DNA from 4 places in the Hymenobacter sp. UYAg731 genome. Region 3 is predicted to be linked to each of the others. Evidence: riboswitches for the same ligand, from Rfam matches in the RefSeq annotation. Region 3 holds a riboswitch; each other region holds the start of a gene.
What was found. A riboswitch is a leader RNA that binds a small molecule or an ion and turns the genes downstream of it on or off. The one in region 3 is predicted to bind S-adenosylmethionine.
Positions count from the first base shown of each region.

Region 1 (7,232 bases), on a different contig from region 3:
TTGAGGCTTTCGCCGCGCACCTGCACGTCCTTGAGTTCGTAGGCGGCCGGGGCCAGCCGCACGGTCAGTAGTTCGTCGGTGGTGGCAGCTACCGTGGCGGAGGCGTAGCCCACGCTGCTCACCTGCACCGGCCCGCTGGCCCGCAGCACGAAGCGGCCCTGCCCGTCGGCCACCGTGCCCACGCCCTGGGCGGACACCGAGACCGAAGCGTAGGGCACCGGCTGGCCGGTTTTGCGGTCGAGCACCACGCCGCGCACCAAGGCGGTGGCTCCGGCAGCGGCGGCCCGCACGCGGCGGGGCAGGGCCGCCGGATTCAGTGCGCCTGGACTGGTACGGGCCACCGTGCTATCGACCGAAGCTGCTTCGGCAACAACAGCACCGGCCGCTGCGCCGTGCGGCGGGCTCACACCGCGCAAAAACAGGAAGCCATCTACCGCTTCGCTCCACGGGCCGGCAACAGGCTGATAGTCCAACGCATACGTGGTCAGGCGCTGGCCCGGCGCGTCGTGCTTCAGGCTCACGAAGGCGTAGTCGGCGGGCTGGGCCAGCAGGCCGGCTTCGAGCGAGCCGGCCACCGGTGCGGGCACCGGCTTGTAGCCCATGGCCGGGAAGCCGTGGGTGCCACTGCCCGCCAGCGTGCCCAGAATGTATACCTGGTCGGGGCCGAGGCCATCCTTCACGGCCCGGCCCATGGGCCGGTAGGCCTGCATTTCGGCATTATCGAAGTGGTCGGTGCGGTTGGCCAGGTGGGGCAGGGCGGCCCAACAAACCACCTTTTCCTGCGGGTGCTGCTTCACATACCACAGCAGGTTGTCGGCCATCTGGGCATCGCGCGGGTTGCTGTCAGTTGCCTTGAACTCCTGCTCCGTTTTCGCGCCGGGGTCGTTCAGGGCATAGTCGCGGGCCTGAGCCAGCAGGCTGCGCAGGTTTTGCTGCCAGAACGTGGCTTCGGTGCGCCGCTTCGCGTCGGAACCGGTGGCGGCTTTGTTCACCAGCTTGGCCACTTTGGCCATTTCCTTCTCAAACTCGGCGAGCGTGGTGGTGGGCACAAATGAGAAATGCTCACCCATGAAACCGATGACCTGCTCAAGGTAGTCATAATTGAGCAGGGCCGCGCTCTTATCCGGAGCCAGGAATTCCTCCAGGTCGTCCACCATATCGCCGCTGTACTCGCCGGTCAGCTGCGGGTCGAAGCCGGCCACGCGCAGCCCTTGCCGGCCCAGCAGTGGCAAAATGCCCTGAAACTCCTGCGTCGATGTCCAGACCGGAAACACGCTGTTGCCAATGGCCTCCTGCGCCGGGCGGCCAGCCTCCAGCGCCTGCTGGGCCTTGTGCAAGTCATAAAACCCGCTCTCAAACGCCACCGTGGTGAAGCCCATTTGCTGGCGCAAAAAGCGCAGGAGCCGGATTTTGGCTTCGAACACGTTGCCTTCGCCGTGGCTGGGCTCGCCCAGCATCACCACCCGAGCCGGGCCGATTTCCGCTTTCAGGAATTCCAAATCCCGGAAATCGGTATCCGTCGGGTTGATGCTACGCACTGCGTGGGTGGGCAGCGGATTAGGGGCCTGGGCATAGGCCGCCGGCGCGAACAGGGCCACCGCGAGTAGCGCGGTGGCCGCTTTCAGATGAGTAAACATCAACAGAAAAAAGGAGGAGGAAAGCCGCACAGCGCGGTCGGAATTGGCAGAAAGGTAGCGCACTGAGGCAAAAACGAATGGCGCTGGCGGGAATTCTGCCACAAAAAAAGCCCCGAACCGGCGTGGTTCGAGGCTTTTCGTTTGGTTGATTCCGGAATGGTTTACTCGGCTTCGAGCATCAGGGCGGCCCCGTCGGCCGATTTCAGCGTGAGCTTTTTGTCAGTGAGGGTTTCCACGGCGAAGGTGTTGCTGGTAGTGGTACCGTCGGGGGTCATGGTGACAGTTTTGCCGGCTTGGTCAAACGTGTATTTGCCCGAAACGGCCCCGCTGGCCCCGGTCATGTTGTAAGTACCGTTGGCGAAAATGCGCAGTTCTTCCTGCTTTTGGGCGTCAGTTTGCTTTACTTTGTCGCCGGCGGTATCGGTTTCCTTGGCGGTTTTCCACACCTTGCTATCGGTGCCGTACAGCATGTTCACGCCCTCCACTTTGCCTTTATCGTTGCTGCACGAAGCGGCAAAAAGCGACACAAGCAGCAGCAGACTGGCGAAGTAACGGAGCGAAAAAAGGGACTGGAGTTTCATGGGCAAAAAGGGTGATGGTGAAAGAATGAAAGTGACACGCGAGGTGCGGACTCGTCGGCTTACGACGCAGACGCAAAAGAGTTTAGAGCGCAACCCCGCTTGGGCTTGCCCGTATAGCAACCCGGTCGGCCCGCTCACAAGCGCTTTCGGCAGCACTCATCTCTCCATTTAACCTCACTGATACCATGGGACTCTTCGATTTCATCAGCGACAAAGGCGACCAGAAGCCCGCAGAGCCCGCGGCTAAGCCGGCGGCTGGCGGCACCGATTTTTTTGGCAATGCCAAACCGGAAGCCACCGGCAACACGTATACCGTTGTCAGCGGTGATTCCCTCTCCAAAATAGCAAGACACCACTACGGCGACGCCGCCAAGTGGCACCAGATATACGACGCCAATAAGGCGCTCATCGGCGACAACCCTGACCACATTGAAGTGGGACAGGTGTTGACCATACCTAGTCTCTAGGTACTTTTTTGCAGAAAAAAGGTGAGAAAAGCCACTCTGTTTCAGGGTGGCTTTTTTGCGTTTGGTGGGGTCATAAGGGCGATGCTCCCAGAACGTCATGCCGAGCGTAACCGGGGCATCTCGCTCGGGAGAGTAAACCAATCGTGGAAAAAAACTCAGCAGTAGCACGCGAGATGCCTCGGCTACGCGCGGCATGACGTTCCAGACGTTCACCAACACCCCACCAAAAATATTTTCACTCCCCCGCTTGCCCATCCCAAAAATTCTCCCGTACATTTGCCAATACCAAACAGGTACTCCCCGCTAACGGTGGGCAGTTTTCAAGTTTTATACAGAAGTGGCGAGAGACTAGGCTCCGTGACCCACTGGCAACCTTCGCAAAACGAAAGGTGCCAATTCCTACCCACCCGCAGCTTCGGCCGCGCTGGGACAGATGATTCGAGTGCCATGGAAAATCCCTCACATCCTGCTTTTTTTCTCCCGAATGCTCCGGCTGCTTTTCGCGCCCTGGCATCGGGTTTCTTCGTTTCGGCCGATGGCGGCCGGATTGTGGCATTGCCCAACGGGCGAATGCGAATGTGCTGTTGTTGCGCGTGTTGTTGCTAGTCTGATTTCGGCCTAACAACCTCCTCTTTCTTCTTCGTGGGAATGCCATTGTACCTGGCCCGTTGGGGCCACGCGGGTGCATCGAATGCGCTGAACGCGGCCACTGGCCGGCCCGCGCTGCACCGGACTACCGCCCCAGGCGGACCATGCTCCCCGAAGAAGTCTCTCTCCCTCACCCAGATATTCTTCTCGACTTCGCATGTCCACGCTCACCACTCCCGCTTCCATTCAACCCGAACTGGCCGCTACGGCCCAACACTTGGCCACCCTGCTGCCCGCCACCGCCAGCCAAACCATCGATGCCGGCATTGCGGCCGTGCATGCGGCCGGTTTGGCGCAACGCAGCCTCCGGGCCGGCCAAACGGCTCCCGCTTTCACCCTGCCAGACGCGGCGGGCCAGCCAGTTTCGCTGACGACGCTGCTGGCCAGCGGCCCGGTGGTGCTGGTGTTTTATCGCGGCAACTGGTGCCCCTACTGCAATGTGCAACTGCGGGCCTACAACCAGGCCCTGGCCGATTTCAAGGGCTTTAATGCCACGCTGGTGGCTGTTTCGCCCCAAACGCCGGACCTCACCAGCCTCACGGCCGAGGAAAAGGAGTTGCGCTTCCCAGTGCTGAGCGACCTCGGCAACGCGGTGGCCCGGCAGTACGGGCTGGCCTACCAGGTGGGCGATGCCGTGTACCACACGCTGCACGGCGTGGGCATCGACTTGGCCATTTTCAACGGCGACGATAGCGGCGAGCTGCCGCTGACGGGCACGTTCGTCATCGCCCGGGATGGCATCATTGCCTGGGCCGCCACCGAAGCCAACTTTAAGCAGCGGCCCGACCCGGCCGTGCTGCTGGAGGCGCTGGCTCAACTCTAATTCAACATTCATAATCAACGCTTCACCGCTTAAAATATCAACATCATGTCCGTTCAGCCCCAACACTTCGAAACCCTTCAGCTCCACGCCGGCCAGCAGCCCGACCCCACCACCGGGGCCCGCGCCGTGCCGCTGTTCCAGACCACCAGCTACGTATTCAAAAGCGCCGAGCACGGGGCCAATCTGTTTGCCCTGAAGGAGTTCGGCAACATCTACACCCGCCTGATGAACCCCACCACCGACGTGTTCGAGCAGCGCGTGGCGGCGCTGGAGGGCGGCGTGGCGGCACTGGCCACCGGCTCGGGTCAGGCGGCCCAGTTCATTGCTTTGAACAACATTCTGCAGGCCGGCGACAACTTCGTGAGCACGGCCTACCTGTACGGCGGCACCTACAACCAGTTCAAGGTGGCGTTCAATCGCTTGGGCATCGAGGCGCGCTTTGCGGACGGTGATAACCCGGCTTCGTTTGAGCCGCTGATTGACGAGAAGACCAAGGCTATTTACCTGGAAACCATTGGCAACCCCAGCTTCAGCATTCCGGATTTTGAGGCCATCGCGGCCGTTGCGAAGAAGCACGACTTGCCGCTGATTGTGGACAATACCTTTGGCGCGGGCGGCTACTTGTTCCGGCCGCTGGAGCACGGCGCGCACATCGTGGTGGAATCGGCCACGAAGTGGATTGGCGGGCACGGCACCAGCGTGGGCGGCGTGATTGTGGATGGCGGCACCTACGATTTCGGCAACGGCAAATTCCCGCAGTTCACCGAGCCGAGCGATGGCTACCACGGCTTGATTTTCAATGACGTATTTGGCAAGGGCGGGCCATTTGGCAACATTGCCTTCATCATCCGGGCGCGGGTGGAGGGGCTACGCGACTTTGGGCCTTCCATCAGCCCGTTCAACTCCTGGCAGCTGCTCATTGGCCTCGAAACCCTGAGCCTGCGCGTGGACCGCACCGTGGAAAATGCCCTGAAAGTAGCCAACTGGCTGGAGCAGCACCCGCAGGTGGAAAGCGTGAACTACCCCGGCTTGGCCAGCAGCCCCTACCACGCCATCGCCAGCAAGTACCTCAAGCGCGGCTACGGCGGCGTGCTTTCGTTCCGCATCAAGGGCACCAAGGAAAATGCCTCGCAATTCATCGACAGCCTGAAGCTCATCAGCCACCTGGCCAACGTGGGCGATGCCAAAACGCTCATCATCCAGCCCTCGGCCACCACGCATCAGCAGCTGAGCGAGGAGGAGCAGCTGGCCGCCGGCGTCACGCCCACCTCGCTGCGCCTGTCGGTGGGCATCGAGCATTTCGACGACATCAAGGCCGACTTGCAGGCGGCGTTTGATGCCATCGGCAACACGGCCAGCCTGCCGACGGAGGGCGAGGAAGTGGGCGAGCCCGCACTGAAGCACGCCCAGCCGCTGGAAGTATAGTTTTTAGTGGTTAACGATTAGTGGTCAGTGACATGGTAAAAACCACTGAGGATTAATCGTTAACCACTAACCGTTAACCACTAACAATATTGCCGCCAGCGGGCCACCCTTGGCGGGTCGGTGCCAGTCTCGCTGGCGGCCGAGTTTTATCGCAGCTTTAGAATCGGTGCGCCGGCCCGGGCCTCTTCCGTGATGGGAGGAGAAATGGGAGTGAGAAACTATTGCGTCGGGCCGGTTCGCTGGTTCTGAAGCTGTGCTACTTAATTGAATTATGCCAACCCAAGTATTTGAACTGCCGGACCTGACCCTGGAAAGCGGCGAAACCCTGACCGGGGCGCACGTAGCCTACCAGACCTGGGGCCAGCTCAACGAAGACCGCGACAATGTGGTGTGGGTGTGCCACGCCCTCACGGCCAACGCCGACGTACTGGCCTGGTGGCCGGGCCTGGTAGGGCCGGGCTGCTACTACGACCCCACCGAGTGGTTTATCGTGTGCGCCAACGTGCTGGGCTCGTGCTACGGCAGCACCGGGCCGCTCGATGCCGACCCGGCCACTGGCCAGGCGCGCTTCCAGCACTTCCCGCTGCTGACAATCCGCGACCTGGTGGCGGCGCACGAGGCGCTGCGGGAAGAGTTGGATTTGGCGGATATCAACACGCTGATTGGCGGCTCAATGGGTGGGCAGCAGGCGCTGGAGTGGGCCGTGCAGCGGCCCGATTTGTTCGACCATTTGGTCGTCATTGCCACCAACGCCCGGCATTCAGCCTGGGGCATTGCCTTTAATGAGGCCCAGCGGCTGGCCATTGAGGCCGACCCGACCTACGCCGCCGGCCAGCCCGGCGGGGGCGACGACGGCCTGCGCGCCGCCCGCGCCATGGCCCTGCTCAGCTACCGCAGCTACTCGGCCTACGCCGAAACCCAGACCGACCCTACCGACGACGAGCTGTTGCGCGAGCACCGTGCCAGCGCCTACCAGCGCTACCAGGGCGATAAACTGGTGTCGCGCTTTGATGCCTACAGCTATGTTTCCCTGAGCCGGAGCATGGACACCCACCACCTGGGCCGCAACCGGGGCGGGGTGCCGGCGGCGCTGGCCCGCATTGGGGCGCGCACGCTGGTGCTGGGCATCACCTCCGATGTCCTGTTTCCGCTCACGGAGCAGCGGGAGCTGGCGGCCCACATTCCCGGCGCGATGTATGCCGAGCTGGACTCGCGCTACGGGCACGACGGGTTCCTGCTGGAAACGGCGGCCATCACGCATTTCCTGGAGCTGTTCTACGCGCCCACGTTTGTGCATTAACGGGTAGGGTGCGGGGTCGTACCCTACTTCTTTTCTGACCTTTGAAAACCATCCATCCTATGGATTCTGATAAACAACTCCTGCGCCTCGGCCTGATTGGTTTTGGCTGCGTGGGGCAGGGCTTTTACGACATCCTGCAACAGCAGCCCGGCCTGGGGCTGGCCATCACGCGCATTGCCGTGAAAAGCCCCACCAAGCCCCGTTCGCTGCCCGCCGACCGCTTCACCTACCACGCCGATGAGCTGCTGAACGACCCCACGCTGGACGTGCTGGTGGAAGTCATCGACGATGCCGATGAGGCGTTCCGATTAGTGAGCGCGGCGTTGCGCCAGGGCCGGCGGGTGGTGACGG
Region 1 covers NZ_JBSSEC010000010.1:14,912-22,143, reverse strand. The annotation lists gene ACVWYF_RS22005 (erythromycin esterase family protein) at 1-1,637, opposite strand, end outside; gene ACVWYF_RS22000 (hypothetical protein) at 1,799-2,218, opposite strand; gene ACVWYF_RS21995 (LysM peptidoglycan-binding domain-containing protein) at 2,404-2,685, shown strand; SAM riboswitch class I at 3,010-3,125, shown strand; gene ACVWYF_RS21990 (peroxiredoxin-like family protein) at 3,491-4,156, shown strand; gene ACVWYF_RS21985 (O-acetylhomoserine aminocarboxypropyltransferase/cysteine synthase family protein) at 4,202-5,581, shown strand; gene metX (homoserine O-acetyltransferase MetX) at 5,853-6,881, shown strand; gene ACVWYF_RS21975 (homoserine dehydrogenase) at 6,941-7,232, shown strand, end outside.
Region 1: another riboswitch for S-adenosylmethionine. It lies ahead of ACVWYF_RS21990 (peroxiredoxin-like family protein); the one in region 3 lies ahead of ACVWYF_RS11135 (phosphoadenylyl-sulfate reductase).

Region 2 (7,232 bases), on a different contig from region 3:
AGGCGCACGCTCTGGGCCTGCGCCGACGAAACAGCGGCCGTGGCCAAAAGCACGGCCGTAACAAGTGCAGTCTTTTTCATGATAAAATAAGGTTGGTTGATAAGACGTGTCGCGGACGCATCCTTCAAAAACGTGCCAACGCGAGACCTGAACGCCCACTAACCGGATAATAGCCTGAACCGTAGGGCAAAAAAACAACCGCCGAACGGGCGGTTATTTTCAGCAACTGTGCATGAGCCGACGACGCTACCGGCTACTGCTCAGCTCCTGCGTGGCGGCGGTGCGCTCCTCGGGCGTGTTCACGTTGCGCAATTCGCCGGGCATGGGCGGGCTCAGCAATTCGATGTCGGAATTGATGAGCGCCTTGCGCGGGCAGGAGTAGCCCAGGCTCAGAAACCGCAGCAGCTGCCCGTAGCTGCGCGGCTCCCAGATGCTAACCAGCGGCTCGGGAAACGCATCCCACGGGCTGCGGAAAGACGTGGCCATCCGGGCAGGCTGCCGGTTGCTCACCAGGTATTCCAGCGTGTGGCGGGTGAGGAAGGGCAGGTCACAGGCCAGCACCAGCCAAGCCGCGTTGGGGTCGGCCTGCAAGGCGGAGAGGATGCCGCCCAGCGGCCCTAGGTTCAGGAAGGTATCGGGCAGGGCGGTGAGGCCGGCGGGCAGCTCCCCGGCCTGGTCGGGGCGCACGGACACGCGCACATCGGGGCAGAATTCGGCCAGCAGCGCGGCCGTGTGCTGGCGCTGGTCGAGGCCGTGGTAGTGTAGCGCGCCCTTGTCGGTTTGCATACGCTCGCTGCGGCCGCCGGCCAGCACGAGGCCGCGCAGCACCGGCACCGCCAGCTGGTACCATTGCCGGATGAAGGCCGCGATTCTGGCGGTATCGGCCAGCGGCAGCACGGGTGGCAGCGGGGCGGCGCTTAGATGTTCCAGCAACACGGCGGGCAGCTCCGTCTGGCCTTCGGCGAGGAGAATCAGGCGCACGTCGGTGAGGCGGTCGAGCTTCTTATCGAGCGGCTTGCGCGGGTCGACGATGACGACCTGCTGGCGGGCGCGGAAGTGGTTGCCGTTCACCAGCACCACGCTTTCGTGGGCCAGCAATTCGGGCTGCGAGAACTTATCCAGCGCCCGCGTCAGGTTGAGCTGGCGGTAGGTGATTTTATCCACTAGCTCGGCCGAAAGACCATTTTCGGCGATGTAAGGCACGGGCTTGGCCGCGATACCCAACGATTCTTCCGCGGCCGCAGAGCCGGCGGCGGCGTGGTCGGCATCGACGTAAGCCACGCGAAATTGCGGGGCCAGCAGCGGCAGCAACCGGGCTACCAGCGTTTGAATATCGCCGCAGGGCGCACCCAGAATGGCCAGCTCGTGGCGGCCGAATTCGCCCACGTCGGGCCGGGCGAGGGCAGCGTGCTTGGTCCGTTTTACGGTTGAGGTTGCGCTACTTTCCATGGTAAAAGTTACGAATTTTCGGCGCGATGAAAGTCTTTTTTGCCGCCGGTTTTCTCGATGAGCTGCACGCCTTCGATGCGGATATCATGCGAAAAAGCCTTGCACATGTCGTAGATGGTGAGGGCGGCCACAGTAGCCCCGGTCAGGGCCTCCATTTCCACGCCGGTGCGGCCCGTAACCACGGCGGTGCATACCACGCGCAGGGCATCGGCCCCATCAGGCTCGATGGTGATGTGGCAATCGTCCAGCCCCAGCGGGTGGCAGAGGGGAATGAGGTCGGCCGTTTTTTTGGCCCCCATGATGCCCGCCAGGATGGCCGTGTGGATAACCGGGCCTTTGTGCGAGGGCATTTCGCCGGCCTGCACGCGGCTCAATAATTCTGCGCCCAGCACCACGCGGCAGTGGGCTCGGGCCACGCGACGGGTGGGCATTTTGGCTCCCACATCCACCATGGTGGGCTGGTTGACGGCGTTGACGTGGGTGAAATTCTTGGTCAGCATAGGGCGTAGAGACGCATATTTGCGTCTAATCGTTGGATGGATAGTAGCGCGGACTTTGTAATCCGCGTCCCCAGCAAATATCCGAACGACAGCCAGGCGGCGCGGGGGCGCGGACTACAAAGTCCGCGCTACTCCTATTGTTTTACCGCAAACTATTGGGCCGGGCAGCCGTTTTCACCCCGGCACCGGGCCAAAATCGCCCCGCCCGCCCCGGCGAAACCCGCCGCGCCGGCCCAACCGGGCCGCCTATTTCACCCCGATTTTTATCATGACCAATACCGCATTAGTCGTTGGTGCCAGCGGCATCATCGGCAGCAACCTGGCCCAGGAGCTGCTCGCTCATAACTGGCCTACCTACGGCCTGGCCCGCCGCCCCGGCACCGACATTGCCGGCCTGCAACCCGTGGCCGCCGACCTCATGGACGTGGCCAGCCTCGAAACCGCCCTGGCCGAAATCCGGCCCACGCACGTCTTCATCACCAGCTGGATGCGCAACGACACCGAGGCCGAGAACATCCGCGTGAACGGTGCTATGGTACGCAACCTGCTGGCCGTGCTTGGCCCGAAGCATACCGTGCAGCACGTAGCCTTGGTAACGGGTTTGAAGCACTACCTGGGGCCGTTTGAGGCCTACGTGAGCGGTGGCGTACCGCCGCCCACGCCCCTGCGCGAGTCGCAGCCCCGCCTGGCGCTCGACAACTTTTACTACGCCCAGGAAGACGAGGTGTACGCCGCCGCCGCGCGGGACGGCTTCACCTGGAGCATCCACCGGCCGCACACCATCATCGGCAAGGCGGTGGGTAATCTGATGAACCTGGGCACCACGCTGGCCGTGTACGCCAGCATCTGCAAGGCCACGGGGCGGCCGTTCCGCTGGCCCGGCTCGCGGGCGCAATGGGAAGGCTTGTCGGATGTGACCGATGCCCGCGTCATCGCCAAGCAACTGGTGTGGGCCGCCACCACCGAGGCCGCCCGCAATGAGGCCTACAACGTGGTGAACGGCGACGTTTTTCGCTGGAGCCAGCTGTGGGGCCGCCTGGCCGAGTGGTTTGGCGTGGCGGCCATGGGCTTCGATGGCACCATTCACCCACTGGAAACGGAGATGGCCGGCGATGCCGACCTGTGGCGCGAAATTGCCACCAAAAACAGCTTGGCCGAAGCCGATTTGAGCCGCCTTGCCTCGCCCTGGCACACCGATTTGGACCTGGGCCGGCCCATTGAGGTGATGACGGACATGGCCAACAGCCGCAAGCGGGGCTTCACCGTGTTCCAGCCCACGGAGGACTCGTTTTTCGATTTATTTGCGAAGCTGCGCGAGGACCGGCTCATTCCGTAGGGCGCTAATTGAACGTCATGCAGAGCGCAGCGAAGCATCTTTACCTCAATACTAACTCTTCCGACTAGAATTACTACTGCAATAAAGATGCTTCGCTGCGCTCTGCATGACGTGCTTTTCGATGTAATTTTTACAACCTTCCCCCCATGCTCACCCCCGCCGAAGCCACCGCCCGCGTCCTCGCCACTGCCCACCCGCTGCCCGCTGAAACCGTGGCCCTGCCCCACGCCGCCGGCCGCATCCTGGCCGAAACCCTCACGGCCGACCGCGACTTTCCGCCATTCAACCGGGTGGCGATGGATGGCATTGCGGTGAGCTTCGCCGCCTGGGCCGGGGGTCAGTCGGAATTCGACATTGCCCACACCCAGTACGCTGGCGAGCCCGCCCGCCCGCTGCCCGGCCCGCAGCAGGCCGTGGAGGTGATGACCGGCGCAGTGCTGCCGCCCGGGGCCGATGCGGTGATTCGCTACGAAGACATTCTGCTGCACGACAACCGCGCCCGCATCCAAATTCCGCCGCCCGCTGCGTCCGGCGTCAACATTCACCACCAGGCTGCTGACCGCCGCGCCGGCGATGCCTTGCTGCTGACCGGCACCCGCCTCGGCCCCGCCGAACTGGCCGTGGCCGCCACCGTGGGCGCGGCTGAAATAGCCGTGCTCCGCGCGCCCCGTGTGGCCGTGGTGAGCACCGGCGACGAGCTGGTGGGCATCAGCGCCACGCCCCTGGCCCACCAGATTCGGCGCTCCAATGTGTATGCTCTGCAAGCGCTGTTTGCGCAGATGGGGGCCGATGTTTCGCTGTTTCACCTCTCCGATAACGTGGAGGAATTGCGCGTGGGCCTCACCAATATCCTGGCCGCCGGCTTCGATGCCGTGGTGCTGAGCGGGGCCGTGAGCAAGGGCCGCGCCGACCACCTGCCGGGCCTGCTGCGCGAGCTGCACGTTGAGGAAATCTTCCACGAAGTGCAGCAGCGGCCCGGCAAGCCGCTCTGGTTTGGGGCGCGGGCCAGCGGGCCGGTGGTGTTTGGGCTGCCCGGCAACCCGGTGTCCACCTTCATCACGGCCTGCCGCTACGTACGGCCCTGGCTGCGCGCCGTGCAGCAGCCCGAGGGTGCGGCCGAAACGGCCGCCACTATTGAAGCGCCCGCGCCGGCCGTGCTCACGGTTGATATCGCCTTCAAACCCCAGCTCACGCACTTCGTGCCCGTGCGCCTGACCGTGGACGCCGAGGGCCGCCGCCTGGCTACGCCCCTCCGCGTGGGCGGTTCCGGCGACATGATGGGGCTGGTAGGGGCCACCGCGTTTCTGGAGCTGCCGCCGGAACCGGCCGTGTTTGCGGCGGGCAGCGCATGGCCGGCATGGGGGTTGTAGCTCGGTAGCCGCTATCCAGAACCCGTCCTCAACAAGGCGGGAGCCGCTTTCGCAACTCCGGAAGGCTATCCCACCGAGGCGGGATGCTCTTCTGAAGTCCCAAAAGCCGACCCCGATAAGGCGGGATGCCCTTCCAGCAATCCAAAACCCACTCCCGACTTGTTGGGATGGCCTTCCGGCACTCCAAAACCCGGCCCCAACTTGTCGGGGTGCCTTTCCGCACCTCCCGAAGTCGGCACCGACTTGTCGGGCTACGCTACGCCGTTAGCTGCCGCAACCGCAGGTGTTGCAGCAGCATAATGGTTTTGCCGTCCTGGATTTCGCCCGTTTTCACCAGCGCCAGGGCTTCCGGCAGCGGCATTTCGAGCACCTCGATTTCCTCTTCCTCGATGCCACCGCCGGCGTGCTGCTCGGTGGCCGCCGAGTATTCGGCCAGGTAGAAAAACAGGCGCTCCGTGACCGAGCCGGGGCTCATGAAGGCCTCCATCACCTTCTCAACGTGGGTGAGGCGGTAACCGGTTTCCTCCTCCGTTTCGCGGATGATGGCCGCGTCCGGGTGCTCGTCATCGAGCAGGCCGGCACAGGCTTCGATGAGCATGCCCGTGGGGTTGCCGTTCACGAAGGTGGGCAGGCGGAACTGCCGGGTCAGGATGACGTGGTCGGTGGCGGGGTCGTGCAGTAGGATAACGGCCCCGTTACCCCGGTCGTAGGCCTCGCGCGATTGGGTTTCCCAGGTACCGTTTTTGCGTTGGTAGTCGAAGGTGATTTTGCGCAGGGTAAACCAGTCGTCGGATAAGGTTTCCTGCTCGCGGAGGCAGATTCGTGCGTTCATACAGGGGTTGAAAGTTCGTTGTTGAAAACAAGTAACGACGCGGTTGGGCAAATCGGTACCGCAGCTAACCGTCGGCGAAAAGCCCGCCGCCCGCCCTTTGCATCCCGGCGAACGCCTGGCCCGGGACCGCGCAGCCGGCCTAACGGTGCGCTCACAACGCCTGCGTTGGCTTGCGCCGCAACGCCCGTTCCGTTGTATCTTCGTCCTACGCTGCTATCCAGAAAGACCGAGGGACCGGGCCCGATGACGTCTTGGCAACCTACCACGAGTAGGTGCCAACTCCCGTTTCACCGCCGTTTTTGGTGAAAGAAGATGACAGCCGGAACCGGACGCTTGCGCCCGGGTTTCTTTCTGGATATGCGCCCTTACGCTGCTATATCGACCCAGAAAGAAATGTCCGTTTCCGCCCCTACCCTGCCCACTATTTCTCCGGAACGCGAAGCTTTCGCTTCGCGCTACCGCCTCCCCGAGCTGCTCCGCCAGCGCCTGCTGATTCTCGATGGCGCGATGGGCACCATGATTCAGCGCCACCCGCTCACGGAGGAGGATTTCCGGGGCACCCGCTTCGCCGACCATCCCAAGCCGTTGCGCGGCAACAACGACCTGCTCAGCCTGACCCGGCCCGACATCATCAAGGGCATTCACGCCGAATACTTTGCCGCCGGGGCCGATATGGTGGAAACCAACACCTTCTCGGGCACCACCATCGCGCAGGCCGACTACGGTCTGGAGCACGTCGTGTATGAGCTGAACTACGAGTCGGCCCGACTGGCCCGCGAGGCCGCCGATGAGTATGCCACGCCGGAGCGGCCGCGCTTCGTGGCCGGCGCGGTCGGCCCCACCAACCGCACCGCCTCGCTCTCGCCCGACGTCAACCGGCCCGGCTTCCGCGCCGTGACGTTTGATGAGCTGGCTACCGCTTACCTGGAGCAGGTGCGCGGCCTCGTGGACGGCGGCGTGGACACGCTGCTCATCGAAACTATTTTCGACACGCTGAACGCCAAAGCGGCGCTCTACGCCGTGCAGAAGTTCTTCGACGAAGGCGGCCGCGTGGTGCCCGTCATGATTTCGGGCACGATTACGGACGCATCGGGCCGCACGCTTTCGGGGCAGACGGTGGAGGCTTTCTGGAACTCGATTCGGCACCTGCCGCTGCTGAGCGTGGGCCTGAACTGCGCCCTCGGGGCCGACCAGCTCCGCCAGTACGTGCAGGAGTTGAGCCGCATTTCCGACGTCCACATCTCGGCCTACCCCAACGCCGGCCTGCCCAACGCCTTCGGTGGCTACGACGAATCGGCGGAAGAATTTGCCGCGCTGGTAGAAGATTATCTGAAGGAAGGCATCGTGACGGTGGTGGGCGGCTGCTGTGGCACGACCCCGCAGCATATTGCCGAATTGAGCAAGCTGGCCGAGAAATACCAGCCCCGCCAGCTACCCACCAAAATTCCGCCGGCCACCCGCCTGAGCGGTCTGGAGCCCTTCGGCATCACTAAGGAAAGCCTGTTCGTGAACGTGGGCGAGCGCTGCAACGTGACCGGTTCGCGCGCTTTTGCCCGCCTCATTCGCACCGGCGCGTATGAGGAAGCCCTGGCCGTGGCCCGCCTACAAGTGGAGGAAGGCGCGCAGGTCCTCGACATCAACATGGATGAGGGCATGCTCGATTCGGAGCAGGTGATGACGACGTTCCTGCACCTCATCGCCTCGGAACCCGACATTGCGCGGGTGCCGGTGATGATTGACTCCTC
Region 2 covers NZ_JBSSEC010000006.1:97,182-104,413, reverse strand. The annotation lists gene ACVWYF_RS18485 (porin family protein) at 1-80, opposite strand, end outside; gene ACVWYF_RS18480 (NTP transferase domain-containing protein) at 247-1,449, opposite strand; gene moaC (cyclic pyranopterin monophosphate synthase MoaC) at 1,458-1,949, opposite strand; gene ACVWYF_RS18470 (SDR family oxidoreductase) at 2,218-3,285, shown strand; gene ACVWYF_RS18465 (molybdopterin molybdotransferase MoeA) at 3,432-4,655, shown strand; gene ACVWYF_RS18460 (NUDIX domain-containing protein) at 4,912-5,487, opposite strand; SAM riboswitch class I at 5,698-5,806, shown strand; gene metH (methionine synthase) at 5,995-7,232, shown strand, end outside.
Region 2: another riboswitch for S-adenosylmethionine. It lies ahead of metH (methionine synthase); the one in region 3 lies ahead of ACVWYF_RS11135 (phosphoadenylyl-sulfate reductase).

Region 3 (7,232 bases):
TACGCAAGCTACTGGAGATGGCCACGCCCGACGTGCATCTGCTAGCCGACGGCGAAAACGTGTACGCCCTGGGCAAGCAAGTGGGCCATTACGATGCCGTGCGCGAGGATTTATTCGTCATCAGCTTCGTGACGCACTATGCCTGGGAGTTGCAGCACGCCGGCCAGGTTCTCATGCGTTCGCACTATGGCCTGCCCGGCCTGCCGCGCACGCGCCTCAGCCGCACGGCCTTCCGCAAGTCGCTCAAGCGCACCTTCGCCCTCACCGACTCAATCAAAGTGGAACGCCTCTGGGACGTGGTGCTCGAAGCAAGCCGCCAGAAGCACGGCACGCTCCTCGTCATTACTACCGAGGCCCTGGCCGAAGCCGACCGCCTCAAGCTGCAATGCACCCTCATCGAGCCCGTGCCGCTCACGCCGCTCATCACGCGCCTCGTCACCAGCATCGACGGGGCCGTGCTGCTCGACCCCGAGGGCTACTGCTACTCCATCGGGGTCATTCTGGACGGCCGTGCCTCCGGCCGGGGCGACGGCGCCCGCGGGGCCCGCTACAACTCGGCCCTGCGCTACATCGAAAGCTCCGATTATCCCTGCATCGCCATCGTGGTGAGCGAGGACGGCATGGTGGACGTGATTTCGTCGGTGCGGGAGTAAAGCGCCGTTGGTCATTTAAACTGACCGACCCGCGAACTTCTTTTGCAGTTCCTGGCTTAAATTCGAGTCATTAATTCCTTTCGCATGACTGCCGACGACCGCCTCAACCAACTCGAACCCATAATTGCCGAAGCAATCACGATTCTGGACCGCCACACCAATCAGCTTAAACAGTTGACGGTTGCCACGGGTCAAATAATAACTGCCGTTACGCAGCAGGGAGAATCCATCAGTTTTCTACTGCGTGAGCAACTGAAAATGAAAGGCGACATCGTGGAAATGAAAGGCGACATCGTGGAAATGAAGGGTAGCATTGATGGCATAAAAGGGCAGCAGGATGGCATGAACGGCAAACTGGACCAGATACTCCAACTGCTCCAGAAGTCTGGCCAATAGCCGCCGACCTTACTTCTTCGCCCGAAACGACCAGGTCAGCTTGAATACCGCTACCACATCGCCGGCCTCGTCCACGCCGGTGCTGGTGCAGACCACGGTGCGGCCTTCGCCGGTGGCGCGGCTCTCGGCCACGGCTTGGGCGATGAGCGGGCCATCGGGGCAGGTGAAGGCGATGAGGCCCACGGCTTTCTTCGTGAAGTCACCCTGAATGCTCGTCACCAGCATCGAAACCGGCCCGCCTGCCTGCACCTGCATCATGCCCTGAATGCCGCTGGCGAATTCCCCGGCCATAGCCAGGCAGGCGAAATACAGGCTCCGAAACGGGTTCTGGGTAAGGAATTTGTAGCGAATGGTGACCGTGGCCGCCTCCGGCGTGAGCTGCGTGAGGCGCAGGCCCGCCAGCCACGCCATGGGCAGCTTGCGCATCATGAAGAGCCGCAACTTCAGCGGGTTCAGGACCTGGCGGCGGAAGGCGGCAGCTTGCGGGGTATCGGTGGCAGTGGTCATAAGGCGAAGGTACGTTTGAGCGCGCGGCCGGCGAAAAGCCGGCAGCCGGCCCACTCAGCCGGCTCTTCTATTGCTTGCGCGCTTTACTCTTTTCATCGGCCGCGCTCGGTGCGGGGCCGGGAGCCGGACGCACCACCAGTTCCTGATAGCCAAAGGTGTCGTCCTTCTCGCGCCGGAACTCCAGCTGCGGCAGCTCGCCCAGCACGATTTCAGCCGTGGTGTACACCCGGCAGCCATCCAGCAAGTGCCCGCCGATGGTGCGGCCCGTACTGTCCGAAACGGCCAGATGCAGGTGCGAGTCGTTGGTGGAAAGCGTCCCGACCAGCGATACAATCTCGAAATGCCCTTTGTAAACCGTGGGTCCTTCCTGATTGGCCAGCCGTAGCGTGGCCACTGTGAGGCTGCCCACGCAGGTAATCATGGTGCCGGCCAGGAGGTGGTTTTGCTGCGCGAAGGCCGTGAGCTGCTGGCGCAGGTCGTCGCCGGGGCGCAGGCGCAGAGCGTAGGTTTTCAGGGCGGAGTGTTGGGCGGCGGGCACGGGGGCCGGGGTTTGGGCCAGCGCGGAAGTGGCCAGCAGGGAGAGGAGCATGAATCGAAGCACGCGACCAAGATACTGTATCGTGAACTCTGCGAGTCCGCGCGTTGGAACGGCTTACACGCGGACTCGCAGAGTCCACGATACATACTACTTGCTGAACCGCACCGTACCGTAGCGCACTTTGATGTTCACGTTGCCGGCTCCCCGCGCCGGGGCGGCGGCCCCGAAAGTACCCAGCACGTCGCTGGTTTGCGGGCCGTTTTCCTGCGAGAGCACCCGCACCAGGTTTTTATCGACCAGTAGCTGGCCTTGCTCGGTACTTACGTCGAAGCGGAAGGCCGGGGCCTCGGCAAAGCCCAGCCGGATGGTACTAAAACCGCCGTCGAGGTTCACCTGGCGGAAATTGGCCCCCATGTCGCGCACCACAAAATCGGGGCAGTAGCGCAGGGCCATGTCGAGGGCTTCGTCCAGTTTGTCGATGGTGAAGCGCGAGTAGCCTGATGAGCCGCGCAGGTTGCGCACCGTGCCCAGGGCCACGTCGCCGTACTTGCTATGCACGGTCAGGTCCTGCACGGTACCAATGTCCACGTCGGAATAGTTGTTGCGTAGGTCCACCGTCGTGCCCGTGTCGAGGCGCAGCTGGGCGTAGCTGGCGTCGATGCTGGCGCGGCCGGCGAAGGCAATGCGGCAGTCGCCGTTGCCGATGCGGATGAGGTTGCGCGGGCCTTCGAGGCGGGCGGTGCGCAGGGTGCCGTATTCCACGGCCAGCTCGGTGGGGCCGCTCACATCGCCAGCCAGGGTCACTTCGCCAAAGCTGTTGTAGATTTTCAGGGCCGTGGTGCGGGGCAGCCACACGGTGTAGTTCACCTCGTAGCGGCAGCCGCCGGCCCGGCCGCGCAATGCGGGGCCAAACTGCGTGCTCACGGCCACGCCCCCGGTTTTGGCGTCGTAGTCGAGCCACTGCACGCCCAATGCGTCAAGAATCTGGCGGGCACCAGCGTCACTTTCCGAGCGTGCCACCAATTCGGCATCCACCTTGATTTCCTTCTTATTCCAAGTATTGATTTGCACCCGGCCGTAGCGCGTATCGAGCGAAAACGGGCGCCCATTTTTCGCCACCGCGTAGCTGCGCAGCAGGTGGCGGCGCTGCTCCACTTGCAGGCTGGCGCTGCCCTGGCCGTCGGTTTGGTCCACCAACGGGTTCTGCTGGGGTTGGGGCTGGGGCTGCTGCTCAGGTTCCGGCTCCAGGCCAAACAGGGCGGCTTCGGCCCGGCGGGCTTCGGGGGTGATAATGTTGATGGCCACGCCGTGGCCCACGATAACCCAGCGGTTCGGGCGGTCCTGCGCCTGCGCACTACGCGGGCTCAACAGGCCCAGCAGCCCGCCGCACAGCGCCAACACCCGGCTTACCCGGAAAACCAGGGGCTGGTTCATTCGGCCTGGCGCCGGCTATCGGCCAGCACGTAAGAACTGTTGTTGGGGGCCGCCTGGGCCGTGTTGCCCAGGTTCAGCTGGCGGTCCAGAATGTCGAGGCGGATTTGCAGGTTGCGGTTCATGGCCGTGAGCACGGCGTCGGGCTGCGGGTGGTGCAGCAGCTGCTGTTTCAGTTCGCGGTAGCTGGAATCGAGCGACACCAACTCGTGCTGCCAGTCGGCGTTCATGGCGGCCATGCCGGGGCCGCTGAGCTGGCTCAGTTCGGTTTGGCGGCGGGCCAGTTGGTTGGTGTAGTAGGCTTCCATGCCGCGCACGGCGCGCACCAGCTGGCTGTCGGCCCCGGTGGTGTGCTCAGCGGCGGTGAGGGACAGCGGGTTGCCACCCTGGTACAAGGCCGCGTCGGTGTCGGTGGCGGGGCTGCTGAGCGTGGCGGCGGGCGCAACCGCCACGGCCGTTTCGGGCGCGGCGCGGTTGGCTTTCCAGGCTTCGCTGGCCCCGGCGGCGAACACGAGCAGGGCCAAAGCTGCCGCTACGCCGTAGCGCTGAAACCAGCTGGCGCGAGTTGCGGGCTGGGCCACCGGCGCAACTGCAGCCACCGGCGCAGCAAAAGGCATTTCCGAAACTTCGGCCAGGCGCATGGCCGGCGTTTGGGGCGCGGCGGCATTGAGCTGTTCCTCCAACGCGGCCCAAAGGTCGGGGCGCGGCTCGTGGGTGTCGAAATCGGCACGGTGCCGCTCGACGAAGGTTTCAAGGGAATTATTTTTCTTGGTATCCATGAATGAGTAGCAGACGCACGGTTCGTCCAGGTTCAGGGCGGGCCACGGGGCTATACGAAAACCGCGGCCGGGCGAAAAAGGATGAAGGGTAGTTGAGGGGTTAAATGACTAGTGATAACAGATAAAAAAACTTAGCTAAGGCCACGCTGGGCGGCTAATTCGCGCAGCCGAACCCGCGCCCGGCTGTACTGCGATTTGGAAGTAGATTCGGAAATACCCAGGATGCCGGCGATTTCGAGGTGGTCGTAGCCTTCCAATAAGTACAGGCTGAGCACCACGCGGTAGCCGTCGGGCAGCTCCTGAATGCAGCGGCGCAGCACGTCGGCACGGTAGTGCATGTCGGCTTCGTCTTCGGGCGAGTGGGCGGCGGCTTCGGCGGGCTCGTCGTGGTGCTGCTCGCCCAGCGGCACCAGCGCCAGCCGCCGCTGTCGCAGGCAGTTGATACTTTTGTTCACCACAATCCGCTTCAGCCAAGCCCCGAACGACGAGTCGCCCTTGTAGCCGCTCAGCTCCCGAAAAGCGCTCAGGAATGATTCCTGGAGCACATCTTCAGCCTCGGCATAGTCGCCGGTGATGCGCAGAGCTGCGTTGAACATGGCCTTGGAGTAGCGCCGGTAAATCTCGGCCTGGGCCTGGCGGTCGTTGAGGCGGCAGCGCTCCACCAACGGGGCGTTGATGTCGACGTAGGCGGAGTGGGCTAGGGCTTCCATGCAGAAAACGAGGTATTAGAAGTGCTTAAGCAACCCATAGACCAAGCGCAGGGTTCAGGGGTTGCACGGCAAATTACGCGGCGAAAGCACGGCCGCCAAACCTTTGGCGAAGTGAGCAGTTTCAATCTGCGCGAAACAAAATTTTGGCATTTCGCATTTTCGTCCTTTACATTTGTCCCAGCAACCCTCGTTTGGGGCGCTACCCATTTTTATACAGAGGCGCGGAGAGACAGGCTCGACGAAACGCCGGCAACCCCCACCCGTTGGAACGGTGCCAAGTCCTGAAATATAAAAAACTGCCGTGAGCACATTCCGCAACCACCGCCCGCAACCCGTCCCCTTCGCCGCCCCGCGCCGAATGTGCTGTTGCATGGGCTGTCCCCTGGCCGTTATGCTGGGGGCGATTGCTGGTTGTTGAGCTAGGGCTTTTCTTCCGGCGGCTGCTGCGGCGGCCACCCCGCTATCCCTTTTGTGGTGATTGATGCACTGCGCGACGCGTAGCGGGTTTTTACAGCCTTCGCGGCTCATTTTGGTTTTTTCTACGGAGAAAAACTCCCCGTTCCATCATGGCATTACCCCTTGAGAGCCAGGTCGCTGACCTGCGTCGCTACCTGCCCGAGTGCTCGGTGCCGGAAACCCTGGCCCTGCTGGCCGACCACTTCGCCGGCCGCGTCTCGTTTTCCACCTCCTTCGGCCTGGAAGACCAGATTATCACCCACTTCATCTTCGAAAACGACCTACCCATCCGGGTTTTCACCCTCGATACGGGCCGCAATTTCCAGGAGACTTACTCGACCTGGAACAAGACCCTGCTGCGCTACGGCAAGACCATCGAAGTCTTCGCGCCGCAAACTGCCGCGCTCGAAGAATTGGTCGCTCAAAAAGGCCCCAACAGCTTTTACGAGAGCATTGCGAACCGGAAGGAGTGCTGCAATATCCGTAAGGTGGAGCCGCTGAGCCGCGCTCTGGCCGGCCAGCAGGTATGGGTGACGGGCATCCGCGCCGAGCAGTCGGCGAACCGCCAGACCATGCACCCCGCCGAGTGGGACGCCGGCCACGGGCTCATCAAAGTACACCCGCTCTTCGACTGGACCTGGACCGAGTGCGAAGCCTTCGCGCAGGCCCACGGCATCCCGGTTAACCCGCTGCACAACAAAGGCTTCGTGAGCATTGGCTGCGCGCCCTGCACCCGGGCCATTGCGCCGGGCGAGGACTTCCGCGCCGGCCGCTGGTGGTGGGAAGATGCCGTCGCCAAGGAGTGCGGCCTGCACGCCACCGCCGCCCACCAGGGCCTCGACCCGGTGGTGGAGCGAATGCCGGGCTAGGCCCGAATTCCTGCGCTAGCGGCCGGGCCGCTGGCGCTACTTTCTTCCCCAAAGGCACCCCTCGCGGGCCTTATCCCACCCTCCTTCTTCCGGTTTTTCAATTTCGCCCGATTTTTCGGGCCTCGGCTTCCTATGTCATTATCAAACCCTGTTTATCTCGATTACCTCGACCGTTTAGAGGCCGAAGCCATTCACATTCTGCGCGAAGTGGCCGGTCAGTTCGAGCGGCCCGCGCTGCTGTTCTCGGGCGGCAAAGACTCGATTGCCCTCACGCGACTGGCCGAAAAGGCCTTTCGGCCGGGCCGGTTTCCGTTTCCGCTGGTGCATATCGATACCGGCCACAACTTCGAGGAAATCATCAATTACCGCGACGAGCTGGCCGCTACTTTGGGCGAAAAGCTGATTGTGCGCCGGGTGGAGGACACCATCCGGGAGCGCGGCCTGCACGAGCCGGGCGGCAAGTACCCCAGCCGCAACCCCCTGCAAACCTACACCTTGCTCGATGTGATTGAGGAATTTGAGTTCGATGCCTGCATTGGCGGGGCGCGGCGCGACGAGGAAAAGGCCCGGGCCAAGGAGCGCATCTTCTCGGTTCGCGACGACTTTGGCCAGTGGGACCCCAAGCGCCAGCGCCCGGAGCTGTGGAACATTTACAACGGCCGCATCCAGAAGGGCGAAAACGTGCGTGTGTTCCCCATCTCGAACTGGACCGAACTGGACGTGTGGAACTACATCCAGCGCGAAAACATCAAGCTGCCAGAGATTTACTTCGCCCACGAACGCCAGTGCGTGGTGCTGCCCAGCGGCCAGTTCCTGGGCTTCAGCGAGCACCTGAACCTGGACGAAACCGACGAAATCGTGAACCGCCGCGTGCGCTTCCGCACCGTGGGCGA
Region 3 covers NZ_JBSSEC010000003.1:697,476-704,707, forward strand. The annotation lists gene ACVWYF_RS11100 (DNA integrity scanning protein DisA nucleotide-binding domain protein) at 1-653, shown strand, start outside; gene ACVWYF_RS11105 (hypothetical protein) at 738-1,049, shown strand; gene ACVWYF_RS11110 (PaaI family thioesterase) at 1,059-1,556, opposite strand; gene ACVWYF_RS11115 (PPC domain-containing DNA-binding protein) at 1,624-2,145, opposite strand; gene ACVWYF_RS11120 (hypothetical protein) at 2,242-3,528, opposite strand; gene ACVWYF_RS11125 (hypothetical protein) at 3,525-4,304, opposite strand; gene ACVWYF_RS11130 (RNA polymerase sigma factor) at 4,436-5,014, opposite strand; SAM riboswitch class I at 5,221-5,309, shown strand; gene ACVWYF_RS11135 (phosphoadenylyl-sulfate reductase) at 5,581-6,339, shown strand; gene cysD (sulfate adenylyltransferase subunit CysD) at 6,472-7,232, shown strand, end outside.

Region 4 (7,232 bases), on a different contig from region 3:
CGGGGTGGTGGCCGCCAGACCCAATAGGCCTAATGCGAAAAGGTGCTTTATAGAGAAACGAAATGAGAAAAAGTGAGTTTCGCGCGAAGGACGCGGGCGGGATGTCAACGTTGCCTGACGCAAGGGCGAAAGTAGCGCGGACTTTGTAGTCCGCGTCCCGGAACGATACCCGAACGGCGCGGGGACGCGGACTACAAAGTCCGCGCTACGGTAGCTTTGCACCCCCACCAACTCCCTTATGAATGCGACTCACTCGCTACACCGCCCCCCTTTTCTGCTCCCTTTTTACTTTTAACGCCCTCGCCCAGAGCACACTGGCCGACAGCACCCGCGCCCTGAACGAGGTGACCGTGTACGGTACCCGTCTCAACCAGGTGGCGGGCCAAACCGGCCGCTACGTGACTGTGGTGCCCGGCCGCACGCTCGCTCAGTACCCGGTTTCGTCGCTCGATGATTTGCTGCGGCTGCTGCCTGCGATTGAGATGCAGAGCCGGGGCAACTTTGGCACCCAGGCCGATATCACGCTGCGGGGTTCTACTTTCAACCAAGTACTCATTCTTCTGGATGGCATGCGGCTGAACGACCCGCTCACCGGCCACTTCGCCGGCTACCTGCCCATCACGCCGGCCGAAATTGAGCAGATTGAAGTGGTGCGCGGCCCCGGCGCGGCCCTCTACGGCCCCGACGCCGTGGGCGGCTTCGTGAACATCGTTACCAAAACCTTCGCCGCCACCCACCGGCCCGATGGCGTGGAAGTGGGCGGCACGTTCATGGCCGGTGAGTACGACCTGAAAACCACCAATGCTGGCTTCTACGGCCAGGACAAGGGCCTGCGGCTGGCCGGCGGCATCCTCAACAACACGGCCAGCGGCCAGCTGCTGAACCTACCCGGCGGCCTGCGCAACGACTTCAAGCTGAACACCTACTCGCTCTCGGGCGCTTACCAAATCAACAACAAGCTGAGCGCCGCCGCCCGCGCCAGCTTCGACCGCCGCGACTACAACGCCCAGAATTTCTACACGACCAACGCCGGCGACCGCGCCCGCGAAACCACCTCGCGCGACTGGTACCAGGGACAAATACGCTACGACTGGAACGCCCGCGCCCGTACCGAATTGCAGCTGGTGGGTACGTCTAGCACCGACTATTACGTGTACACGCCCACTTCGGCGGCCAGCGACCACCTCATGCACTACCTCAACGTGCAGGCCCAGCACCAACTGCGCTTCTCCGATAAGGTACAGCTGACTTTGGGCGGCCAAGCCGACCGCCGCAGCGTGCGCAGCAACGACCGCGGCGACCACGCCGTGTGGCACCAAGGCGCGTTCGCCGTGGCCGGCCTCATGCCCGCCGCCGGCCTGAACCTGACCGCCGCCCTGCGCCTTGACCACGACCAAGCCTACGGGACCGAGGTGCTGCCCCAACTCACCGCCAGCCAGCTGCTGGGTGAGAAGCTGACGGTGCGCGCCGCCGTGGGCCGCGCCATCCGGGCGGCCAACTTCACCGAGCAGTACAACTCGGCCATCCGGCCCGGTACCGTACCCAACGGCTTCAACGTGGGCAATCCCGGCCTCGAAGCTGAGCGCACCTGGAGCTACGAGGGCGGTCTCGACTACGTGGTGGGCCCGGCCCTGACGCTGCGCGGCACCTACTTCAACCGCTATGGCCGGAACCTGATTGATTACGTGAGTACGCACGGCAGCGAGGTGCAGGCCGGCACCGGCTTCACCAATCTCAACCCTGCCAGCACTTACCGCTACGCCCAAAACCTGTTTGCCGTGAGCACGCAGGGCCTCGAATTCGAAGCCAGTACCCGCGCCCAGTTGAGTGAGGGCCTGCGCCTTGAAGGCAGCGTGGGCTACACCTATACCCACCTGAACGTGGACGGCAACATTGTATCGCAATACCTGAGCAACGTGGCGAAACAGCTCGTTAGCGGCAATGTGAGCCTGGTGCATCGTCGCTTCACGGCCAGCCTGGGCGGGGTATACAAGCAGCGCGCCAGCCAGCAGACTGTAGCCAGTGCCACCGTGAACGATGCCCAGCTCACGCCCGATTACGTGGTCATCAATGGCCGCCTTGATGTGGCGCTGCTGCCCGAGCGCCTCTGGGTGGTGGGCCAGGCCCAGAACCTGTTCGACGCGAAGTATTCCGACCTGCTCGGTGCCCAGATGCCCGGCCGCTGGTTGATGGCCGGCGTGCGGCTGGCGCTGCGGCGGTAGGAGGGGGAGGTCAGCGGGGTGATTCTCACGACCGTCATGCCGGGCGCAGCCGAGGCATCTCGCGTGTGGTAGTAACCTTTTTCAACGATTGGTTTGCTTCTGCACGCGAGATGCCTCGGCTGCGCTCGGCCTGACGGTCTATTTTTTGCCCAAACCGCCGGCGGGGTACGCATCCGGCATTACCTTTGCGGCATCAATTCTTTCTCCCCGAAGGATTGTTTTTATACAGAGGCGCTGAGAGACAGGCTCAATGACGCGCCGGCAACCACCCGCAACCGTGGGTATGGTGCCAACTCCTGATTATATAAAAACAACTGCCGTGCCTGCCGTTCCTGCTGCCTCGCTTGCTTTTCCTGGTGTTTTTTGTGTCCGTTTGTTGATGACAGGACCGATGGTCGCGGGCTGTTGTTGCTGTTGATTGCGGGCCGTAGCGCCGCGTAGCTGAAGCTACGGCCGGCGCATTTTCATTCCTTTTTTACGGGTTTTTTGCTTTGCGGCACGGCTGCTCCGATTGGGGCGGTAGCGTGGCGCGTTTCTATCTCATTATGTTGAAAAAATCACTGGAGCTGCTCCGAGCGGAAGCGGCCGAAACGGGGGCGAACACCCTCAAGCGCAGCCTGAACGGCGTGAGCCTGATTGCCATTGGCATCGGGGTCATTATTGGGGCGGGCCTGTTCTCGCTCACCGGCATCGCGGCGGCCAACAACGCGGGGCCGGCCGTGACGCTTTCCTTCGTGGTGGCCGCCGTGGGCTGCGCCTTCTCGGCGCTGTGCTACGCCGAATTTGCAGCGATGGTGCCGGTTTCGGGCTCGGCCTACACGTATTCGTATGCCACCATGGGCGAGCTGTTTGCCTGGATTATCGGCTGGGATTTGGTGCTCGAATACTCGGTAGGGGCGGCTACGGTGGCCATCAGCTGGTCGCAGTACCTCATCAAGTTCCTGAGTAAATACGGGCTGCACATCCCGGCGCGGCTGGTGATGTCGCCGTTCGAGTCGGCCACGCTGGCCGATGGCAGCACCGTACACGGCTTCGTAAACGTGCCAGCCATGCTCATCGTGCTGGCCATTACGGCCATCGTCACGCGGGGCACGAAAGGGTCGGCGTGGTTCAACGCGCTGGTGGTGGCCTTGAAGGTGGCCGTGGTGCTGGTGTTCATCGCGCTGGGCTGGAAGTACATTGACCCGGCCAACTACCAACCCTACATCCCGGCTAACACGGGCACGTTTGGCGAGTTCGGCCTGAGCGGCATCCTGCGCGGGGCGGGCGTGATATTCTTCGTCTTTATTGGCTTCGATATTGTGGCCACCATGGCCCAGGAAACCAAGAACCCGCAGCGCAATATGCCCATTGGCATTCTGGGTTCGCTGGCTGTATGCACCGTTTTGTTCGTGCTATTCGGGCACGTCTTGACCGGTTTGGCCAACTACACTGAGTTCAAGAACAGCGCCGCGCCGGTGGCCATTGCCATCGAGAAAACGCCCTATGCCTGGCTCAGCTCGGCCGTGATTCTGGCCATTCTCATCGGCTATACGTCCGTGATATTGGTGGATTTGCTGGGGCAGTCGCGGGTGTTTTTCTCGATGTCGAAGGATGGGCTGCTGCCGCCGGTGTTCTCGCGCTTGCACCCGAAATTCAACACGCCGTTTCAGTCCAGCCTGCTGCTGGGGTGCTTCATTGCGGTGTTCGCGGGCTTCGTGCCCATCGCGGTAGTGGGCGAGATGACGAGCATCGGCACGCTGCTGGCCTTTGTGATGGTGTGCCTCGGCGTGCTCATCATGCGCAGGTCCAACCCCGACGCGCCGCGCCCCTTCCGCACGCCGTGGGTGCCGGTGGTGCCCATTCTGGGCATCGTGGTGTGCCTGGTGATGATGGCCTCGCTGCCTTGGGAAACATGGCTGCGCCTCATCGTGTGGCTGGCCATTGGCATGGTCATCTACTTCGGGTACGGGAAGCGGAACAGCAAGCTGCGGCCGGCGCAGGAGGCCGCGAAGCAAGACTAATGCCCCCGGTCCGACCGCCCTAAGCGGTCGGACCGGGGGCATTAGTGCGTGGTCAGCCCGTTGGCGTCCAGCTCCTCATCGTCGCGCACCCGGTCAAGGTCGCCTTCGAGGTCCACTCCGCCGGCGGTGGGGGCGGCGGTGGGGCTGAGGGGGCGCTGCTTGTACACGTCCACGGCCCCACAGCGGTCGAGGACGGCGCGGGCCAACTCGGATTCTTCTCCGGTGGCGGTTTCAATGGTGACTACGGCGTGCTCGGGACCGGTGGCGGCGATGTAGGCCGGCGCATCATCGAGCGTACTGCCGCTGAACAGGTCCGTGAAAAACCGCGTCACGCCCGTGCGGAAGGGTTCGGCGGGCGCGCCGGCGTCGGGCAGGTGCTGGGCTTGCAGGGTTTGCCGGGTGGCCAGGTTGATGCTGCCGGGGGCGAGGCCGGCGGCCTGCGCCTGGGCCACGGCAAACTCGGCTTCGGAAGTGCTGGTGAATAAACCAACGATGATACGGGCCATAAAAATGGGAGGGAAAAGGTGTGCCGGTTCTACGGCGGCCCCGGCGGCCGGTTGTGGGGGCCGTGGGTGGGCACCCGGCCCACAGCGGCGGGGTGGGCCAGCCGGACGGGGTTATAGCTTTGAAATACTGCTATATCACGGAGCAATAATTGAGCCGCCGTCATGCAATCGATACCGGTATCGATGCCGGCATCGATTGCGCAGTTTAATGCCGGAAAACAGCTTGCGGCGCGGCCGGAACAGCCTACGTTTGGCCACCCAATCGGCCCGTTAGTTACGCCTTTTCATCCTAATCAAAACCGTCTTCTATGAAAAGAATTCCCGCCATTCTCTTACTTGCCGCAGCCCTGGCCGCGTGCTCCAAAACCAACGACCCATCGGCCGATGGGAAACCCCTCGCCGCTACCACGGCCAGCGCCGATGTGAGCACCACGGTGACCACCGAAACAGCCCTGAAAAACGCCATTGCCGCCGCCAATCCCGGCGACGTTATCACCGTGAGCGGCACCATTCGGCTCACCAGCACGCTGCAATTGCTGCGCAGCGGTACGTCCAGCGCCAAAATCAACTTCACGGGCGGCACGCTGGATTGCTCCGGGGTGCCCTCGGGCTGGGGCGTGAAGGTGAACGGGAGCTACTGGAACATCACCAACATGACCATCAAGAACGCGCCGGACTGTGGGCTGGTTTTCCAAATTGGCGGCTATAACTACGCCAACAACGTGACCACGACGGCCAACAAGGACTCGGGCCTGCAGGTGTACAACGGCGCGCACGACGACAACATCACCTACTGCACCTCCACCGAGAACTTCGACACGGCCAACGGCGGCGAAAACGCCGACGGCTTTGCCTGCAAGCTCTCGGCCGGGGCCAACAACAAGTTCGACCACTGCACTGCCAACCATAATTCCGACGATGGCTGGGACCTCTACGGCCAGCCCTATACCGTGAAAATCACGAGCTGCACTTCGACCAATAACGGCTACGGTGGCAGCGGCGACGGCAACGGCTTCAAGCTGGGCAGCGCCGGCCAGACCATCGCGCACACCGTCACGAGCTGCACCTCGAACAGCAACAAAGCCAGCGGCTACGACGGCAACGGCAATACCGGCCACATCACCACCACCGGCAGCGGCGGTAGCGGCAACGGCAAAACGCTGTTTTACCGCATCTTTTAACCCCCTACTTGCTGGCCGGCCGGTGGGCGGGCGGGGCGCTTCGCAAGAGGTGCCCCGCTTTTTGCGTGGCGCGGCCGGGGCGGCCGGTCGCAAAGCCACCGGTTTGCGCTACCTTCCGCCCGGCCGGGCAAACTGCCGGGCCGTTGCCTCACCAAACCAACCCCCATCTACCGCATGGCCCAAGCCAAATACGCCGCCCGGTTCGAGAATTTCTTCGAGAACCTGCGCCTCAACCGCGACCAGTTTGCCGACATGGCCGCCTTCACCCTCCAGGCCCTCCGGCAGGCCGCCGGCGGCAAGTACAGCGCCGTGGCCGATGCCCTCGACGTGGCCCTCACCGACTACCGCGCCACCCACGCCGGCCAGCTTTCCGGCGAGGGCCAGGCCAGCACCAGCACCCTGGCCCAGGCCCTGGAAGACTTCAAGGCCTACGTGAAGCGGATGGAGCGCAAGGTCATCAATCCCACCTACGAAGCGGGCAGCCCCGACCTGCTGGCCCTCTTCCCCAAGGGCCGCGCCGCCCTCACCAAAAGCACCCAGACCAAGGTGGAAGATGCCTTCACGGCCTTTCTCGATGCCCTCGATGCCCGGCCTACGGCCTTCACCTCGCCCCAGCGCACGGAGGGCCGCAAGGTGCTCGAAGCCCTCTCGGCCTCGCTGCGCCGCGCCGATGGCATGGCCAAAATCGCCGGCACCCAGCGCATCGACCTGCACGACGGCCGCGAAACCACCTGCCTGGCCCTGTTCCACGTCTACCTCACGCTGCTGCTCGAATTCGCCAAGCAGCCGGAGCGGGCGGCCCCGTTTTTTGATTTCAGCAATGCGCTGGTGTCAAAGTCAAGCGGCCCCAAAGTGCCAAAAGGCATGAAAGGCACGCCGGAAGCTTAGCCGCTGCCAGAAACAAAAAAGCCCGTGGTACGCGCGTACCACGGGCTTTTTTGTGCCGAAATGGCTTCGGTACGCGCGTACCAGAGGCTCCGCCGGACGGAAATGGGCGTGGTACGCGCGTACCACGGGCTCCGCCTCATGGAAATGGCCGTGCTACGCGCGTACCACGGGCTCATCCGGACGGAAATGGGCAGGGTACGCGCGTACTGTGGGCTCCGCCGGCCGTAAACGGGCGCGGTACGCGCGTACCGGCGTTCAGCCATTGCTCATGCCTGGCGCGGTACATTTACGTTTGCACACATCGCCAAACTTATGCCCTGTTCAAGTAGTTGGCGGCAGTATTCCTCCGCTTATCAATGGACACCACCCAGTACCCCGGCCTGATACCTTCGCACGAACACGAGCGCCTGGCGGCCCTGCAGCCCTACCAGG
Region 4 covers NZ_JBSSEC010000001.1:753,144-760,375, reverse strand. The annotation lists gene ACVWYF_RS03270 (M1 family aminopeptidase) at 1-24, opposite strand, end outside; gene ACVWYF_RS03265 (TonB-dependent receptor plug domain-containing protein) at 243-2,222, shown strand; SAM riboswitch class I at 2,441-2,533, shown strand; gene ACVWYF_RS03260 (amino acid permease) at 2,768-4,225, shown strand; gene ACVWYF_RS03255 (hypothetical protein) at 4,267-4,731, opposite strand; gene ACVWYF_RS03250 (right-handed parallel beta-helix repeat-containing protein) at 5,040-5,912, shown strand; gene ACVWYF_RS03245 (hypothetical protein) at 6,087-6,800, shown strand; gene ACVWYF_RS03240 (GAF domain-containing protein) at 7,157-7,232, shown strand, end outside.
Region 4: another riboswitch for S-adenosylmethionine. It lies ahead of ACVWYF_RS03260 (amino acid permease); the one in region 3 lies ahead of ACVWYF_RS11135 (phosphoadenylyl-sulfate reductase).